Regions from separate parts of the Collimonas sp. GW821-FHT02H07 genome, predicted to be linked through region 2. Evidence: predicted binding sites of a transcription regulator. Region 2 holds the regulator's gene; the other holds the start of a gene.
The links. Region 2 encodes LexA, which represses DNA repair genes until DNA is damaged. Its sites were predicted from a motif close to ACTGTATNNNNATACAGT; they were not measured.
Positions count from the first base shown of each region.

Region 1: a site for LexA is predicted at 1,671-1,688, ahead of recA (recombinase RecA). Genes of this name have one in related genera too.

Region 1 covers NZ_JBWKVC010000008.1:218,086-221,410, forward strand. The annotation lists gene ggt (gamma-glutamyltransferase) at 1-1,211, opposite strand, end outside; gene recA (recombinase RecA) at 1,749-2,867, shown strand; gene recX (recombination regulator RecX) at 3,058-3,325, shown strand, end outside.
Region 2 covers NZ_JBWKVC010000009.1:191,925-195,249, forward strand. The annotation lists gene rpsR (30S ribosomal protein S18) at 1-21, opposite strand, end outside; gene priB (primosomal replication protein N) at 72-389, opposite strand; gene rpsF (30S ribosomal protein S6) at 436-804, opposite strand; gene lexA (transcriptional repressor LexA) at 1,117-1,764, shown strand; gene AC07V8_RS15825 (RNA methyltransferase) at 1,812-2,588, opposite strand; gene AC07V8_RS15830 (inositol monophosphatase family protein) at 2,851-3,325, shown strand, end outside.

The sequences.
Region 1 (3,325 bases), on a different contig from region 2:
ATCGAGTTGGTCGCGCCCTGCACCAGGCCGAACAGGTTCTGCACGCCGGCCTTGACGGTGAAGTCATCCATCTCATCGTTGAGGAAGAAGCCGGTGCCCGGCGCAATCACCACGGCGCCGAAGCGACCGTTGATGGTGTAGGTGGTGGATACCGCATTGCCATCCTTGTCGACGATCGAGTAATGGGTGGTTTCAGGCTTCTCGTGCGGCGCCATGCCTGGCTGTACTTCTACCGATGGCGTGGCCTTGTCGGCGCTGATCTTTTCGCGGATCGAGGCGGCGTATTCCTTGCTCAGCAAGCGCTCCAGCGGATTCTTGACGAAGGCCGGGTCGCCCAGGAAAGTGTTGCGGTCCATATAGGAGTGGCGCATCGCTTCGGTCATGTAGTGCACCGAGGCTGCCGAGTGGAAGCCGAGCCCCTTCATGTCGTAGCCCTCGAGGATATTGAGGATCTGGCACATGGTGGCGCCGCCGGAGCTTGGCGGCGGGGCGGAGACGAATACATAACCGCGGTAGTTGCACGACAATGGCGCGCTTTCGCTGATCTTGTAGCTGGCGAAGTCGGCTGCGGTAATGATGCCGCCGCCCGCCTTGGAGGCGCGTTCCACCGCGGCAGGAATCGCGCCTTTATAGAATGCGTCAGGACCGTTGCGCGAGATGGCTTCCAGGGTCTTGGCCAGATCTTTCTGCACCAGGCGGTCGCCCGGCTGCAACGGCGTGCCGTCGCGGCGCAGGAACAGGCGGGCCGCTTCCGGGTCTTTCTTGAACTGGGCGATGGTGGTGTCGAGGATGTCGGTGTCGCCGCGGTTCAGGATGTAGCCGTCGCGCGCCAGCTTGATCGCCGGCTGCATGACTTGTGCACGGGTCAGCTTGCCGTACTTGCGCTGCGCGCTGTCGAGGCCCAGCACGGTGCCCGGCACGCCAGCCGCCAGGTAGCCAAACAGGCTGGCGTTGGTAATTGCCTTGCCGTTGGCATCCAGGTACATATTGGCGCTGGCCGCGGCCGGCGCGGTTTCACGGAAATTGATGAAGGTATCGCGGCCATCGGCCAGGTGGATGGTCATGAAGCCGCCGCCGCCGATATTGCCGCAGCAGGGATTCACCACCGCCTGCGCATAGCCGACCGCTACCGCCGCATCGACGGCGTTGCCGCCCATCTTGAGGATATCGACCCCGACCTGCGAAGCAAGGTGCTGGGAAGTCACCACCATGCCGTTCTTCGCCTCGACCGCAGGCGCGGATGCCGCCTGCGCGCTGCCCAGCAAGCCCAGCAGCAGCACCGATGCCGCCAACGGTTTCAACCAATAAGTAGTACGCATACCTTCTCCCTTTTATTAGTGGGCAAGCCGTTTGCCCCTAGCTTTGAATATGGCGCATAAATTTGAACCGGCAGCGGACCGGCTGCATGAACAAATGATAGGCGCCACAATTATTGCATTGCTGTCGTCCGGGCGTTGTCCTTTTTACTTTTCCGGATGACGATATGCGTATTAAGCATAATTTGCGCCCGCGCTGCGTGGTCTGCATTCACCAGGATCGGGCATAAGTTCGACCCTAAACAAAGCTTCGGTTTGGCAGTTTGCGATAATCCGCATGCAAGTCAGGGGCTTGCGGACATACAATATGGCCACAAGCTTTTTGAAAAGATGACGACAGTGCTTGCATAAATCACTGTTTTTTTATACAGTGCTTACCTGAAGTCCCGAATTTGTCACCGTTATCTCATCACTTTTGTCGAAAGAGCAACCATGGACGATAAAAAATCCGCCGCCAACCCGGATAAAAGCAAGGCCCTTGCCGCGGCCTTGGCGCAGATCGAAAAGCAGTTCGGCAAAGGTTCGGTCATGCGCATGGAAGACGGCGCCGTGGTCGAAGAAGTGCAAGTGGTCTCGACCGGTTCGCTCGGCCTGGATATCGCACTCGGCGTCGGCGGCTTGCCGCGCGGCCGTGTCGTGGAAATCTACGGTCCGGAATCGTCCGGCAAGACCACGCTGACCCTGCAAACCATCGCCGAAATGCAAAAGTTGGGCGGCACCTGCGCCTTTATCGACGCGGAACACGCGCTGGACGTCGGCTATGCCCAGAAGCTGGGCATCAACCTGTCCGAACTGCTGATCTCGCAGCCGGATACCGGCGAGCAGGCGTTGGAAATCACCGACGCGCTGGTGCGCTCGGGCGGCGTCGACCTGATCGTGGTCGACTCGGTGGCGGCCTTGACGCCACGCGCCGAAATCGAAGGCGACATGGGCGATTCCCTGCCAGGCCTGCAGGCGCGTTTAATGTCGCAAGCGCTGCGCAAGCTGACCGGCAGCATCAACCGCACCAATACCCTGGTGATCTTCATCAACCAGATCCGCATGAAGATCGGCGTCATGTTCGGCAATCCGGAAACCACCACTGGCGGCAATGCCCTCAAGTTCTACGCTTCGGTGCGCCTGGATATCCGCCGTACCGGCTCGATCAAGTCCGGCGACGAAGTCATCGGCAACGAAACCAAGGTCAAGGTTGTCAAGAACAAGATCGCGCCGCCATTCAAGGAAGCGCACTTCGACATCCTGTATGGCGAAGGCACATCGCGCGAAGGTGAAATCCTCGATCTCGGTTCCGATGCCAAGATCGTTGAAAAGTCGGGCGCCTGGTACAGCTACAACGGCGAACGCATCGGCCAGGGCAAGGACAATGCACGCACCTACCTGAAAGAACGTCCGGAACTGGCGCGCGAGATCGAAAACAAGGTGCGCGCTTCGCTGGGCGTGCCGCTGTTGGGCGAGATCAAGGCGGAAGGCGGCGACAAGGCTGATAAAGCCGCTGCCAAAGCCAATAAGGCCGCTGCTGCGGCTGCGGCCAAGGCTGAAGAGCCGGTCTGATATCCCGGCGGCCTTGCTTCAGCAATCAAGCAGGCCGGGCCGTCTAAGGAAGTAAGAAAGCGCCTTTCATAAAATTCCACACAACGGATTTTTGAAAGGCGTTGTTGTTTGTAGCGAGCTGCATATACAGTACATAAGGTACATAACCAGCGCTACTTGATACTTGATACGCATTACTCGGAAAGCGGAGATGGCCAAACTGCAAATCAGCCTGAAGGGCAGGGCGCTCCGCTATCTGTCGGCACGCGAACACAGCCGCCTGGAACTGGCGCGCAAACTGGCGCGCTATGCACAGGAAGGCGACGACATTGAAGCCTTGCTCGACACGCTGGAAGCGGCCAAGCTGCTGTCGCAATCGCGCTTCTCCGAATCCCTGATCCACCGCCGCGCCCATCGCTACGGCAACAGCCGCATCCTCTCCGAATTGCAAAGCCACGGGATTGACGCCGAGTCACTGG
Region 2 (3,325 bases):
GAACTTTTTACCGAATGCCATTTTTGGCTCCTGTATCTAAAATAATGAATCTGCAATTTCCGCTATGTTCCCTAGGAACCGTCTGCTTCCATTGCAGCGAAATCCGTGATGTGAAATACCAGACTCCTGCCATTGCGGCTCTTACGCGCCATAAAACCGGTAAACCAGAAGGTGCCCCCCAATGGCGCCTGACTGAATCTTCCCGAAATCTCGCCGACGGCTAGCGCGGCGATTTCGAATTCGATCAAACGCTTGATTCCTGCTTCAATCGGCTCCGAACGGTGCTGCAGATTTGCAGATACGATCGGAATGCCTGCCGGTGTATAACGTATGACTTCACGTTCGGCAATTTCGGCAACCAGCTGAAACACGTTATTGGCTTGGCTCACTCCTGACGGACTCGATGGCTATAAGAATGCTGGCGGGGCAGATAAATCAGGCTGCCGGCGCTTCAGTGCGATGGCTCTTGGCAGCATCTTCCTTCTGCACAGCCTTCATCATTGGCGAAGGACCGGTTTCGGCCTTCTTCAGCTTGACGGTCAGATGACGCAATACTGCATCATTGAACTTGAAGCCGGTTTCGATTTCAGCCAGAGTTTCGCTGTCGCACTCGATGTTCAGGCAAACGTAATGCGCTTTTGCCAGTTTCTGGATCAGGTATGCCAGTTGACGACGGCCCCAGTCTTCCACGCGATGCACAGTGCCGCCACGTGTGGTGACGATACCTTTGTAGCGTTCGATCATTGCAGGCACTTGCTCGCTTTGATCTGGATGGACGATAAATACGATTTCATAATGACGCATGTAAGCTCCTTTTGGACTGATTGAAGAATCGCCCACCTCGGCGTCAAGACGAGTGTGGGAAGAGGAAAACCAGCAATAGTACGCGCAATTGCAACAAAACTCAATGTTTTCAGGCGCTCGCGGCCGCACAAACATAAGGAAGTGGCTAATCCGCATCAATTTATCTTGCATTTGCACAAATACTGTACAAAAATACAGACTGTTGATATACACAGCACAAATGTAGTACAACGCTTTTATGTCGCTCTTGTCGCTTTGTGCCTCTATCTGAATTGGATAGCCTCGGCTGTCAAACCTAGCCTTCAAACACTTATGATTAAACTGACCGCCCGCCAACAGCAAATCCTCGACCTGATCAAGGACGCCATCGAAAACACCGGCTTTCCACCGACGCGTGCGGAAATCGCGACCGAACTCGGCTTCCGTTCGGCGAATGCGGCAGAAGAACATTTGCAGGCGCTGGCGCGCAAGGGCGCCATCGTGATCGCCCCAGGCACCTCGCGCGGCATCCGCCTGACGGAAACCACGCTGCGCAGCCAGGGCACGCAACTGGCGCTGCCCCACCCGTCCCTGATGCAGCTCAGCCTGCCGCTGGTCGGCCGCGTCGCCGCCGGCTCGCCCATCCTGGCGCAGGAGCACATCCAGGCCAGCTACAACGTCGACCCCGCCCTGTTCAGCGCCAAGCCGGACTATCTGCTGAAGGTTCGCGGCATGTCGATGCGCGACGCCGGCATCCTGGATGGCGACTTGCTGGCGGTAAAGAAAGTCGACAGCGCAAGAAACGGCCAGATCGTCGTGGCCCGGCTGGGCGACGACGTCACCGTCAAGCGCTATCAGAAATCCGGTTCGGTGATCCAGCTGCTTCCCGAAAATCCCGATTTTGAGCCCATCGTGGTCAACGCCCAGGAAGACTTCGCCCTGGAAGGCCTGGCGGTCGGCCTGCTGCGTAGCTGGAACTAAGGAGCAACCAGAAACACGGCCGGGCCTGCCGCAACGGCAGACCGCCGTCAGGAGCGGTCGAGCCGGCGCCGCTTGGTCAATATCTGGCTGGCGATGCCGCGCAGGATGTTAACCTCTTCGGTTTCCAGCTGGGTTCGCGAAAACAGCCGCTTCAGGCGCGGCATCAATTTTTTCGGGCTGGCGGGATCGAGAAATTCAATTTCGATCAAAGCCTGCTCCAGATGCGCAAACATGCCGTCGATGTCGCTCAGACTGGCCGCATTGCCCTGGAAACCAATCTCGCCGGCGCCTGCGGGCGACAAATCTTCACTGGCGGCAACCCGGCATTCATAGGCCAGCACCTGCACCGCCTGCGCCAGATTCAGCGACGAGTATTCCGGATTGGCAGGGATATTCAGCAAGACATTGCACTTCTCCACCACTTCATTGGGCAAGCCATAACGCTCGCTGCCAAACAACACCGCGGCATTGAGGCTGACGTCGCCTGCGAGCTGCGCCGCCAGCGCGCGCGGCGCAGTCAGGGGCGGCGAGAATTCGCGCAAGCGGGCGCTCAGGGCGGCCGCGAAATTACAACCCTCCAAGGCTTGCTCAACGCTGTCGACGATTCGCGCCGAGGCCAGGATATCCTGTGCGCCGCTGGCGAAGGCTACGGCTTCTTCGCGCTGCAAGACGTCAGGGAAACGCGGATTGACCAGGACCAGCTCGGAAAATCCCATGGTTTTGATCGCGCGAGCGGCAGCGCCGACATTGCCGGGACTGCTGGTTTCGACCAGCACGAAGCGCAGCCGCTGAAAAAGAGACGTATTGATTTTCGCCGTGTTCATTTGTGCTCTCCACTCAAGCGACGAGCGCTATCAAACGAAAGAAAATCTGTGTTCATCTGGCCTTTCGGGTAAAAGTAAGCGGTCAATTATGCAATCTAGGTTTAAAATAGCGCCATAACGCAGATTTCTGCGACTAAAAGCTGCTTATTTATCAAAATAAGCGTCAATAGCCGCCGGAAAGTCCGCATCGTTCATTATTATCAATCAATAGGCGGTTCTGTTCCCGGTTGGCACAGTGCCGCCATTTTAACGGAACCCGATCATGCATCCAATGCTCAATACGGCCATCAAGGCCGCACGTCGCGGCGCCGCGGTTATCTCGCGCGCCTCTTTCGACCTCGATTTGCTGAAAGTCACCAAAAAGCAGCACAACGATTTCGTCACCGAAGTCGACCAGGCTGCCGAAGCCGCGATTATTGACGTATTGAAGAATGCCTATCCCGATCACGCCATCCTGGCCGAAGAATCGGGCGCTTCCGCCAACTTGCACGACGACAACGAAAACGTCTGGATCATCGATCCGCTCGACGGCACCACCAACTTCATCCACGGCTTCCCGCAGTATTGCGTCTCTATCGCCTTGCAGCATCGCGGCCAGATCACCCAGGCCGTGGTCTACGATCCAACCCGCAACGATCTGTTCACCGCCACCAAAGGCTCCGGCGCCTACCTGAACGACAAGCGGATCCGCGTCGGCAAGCGCGACAAGATCGCTGACGCCCTGATCGGCACCGGCT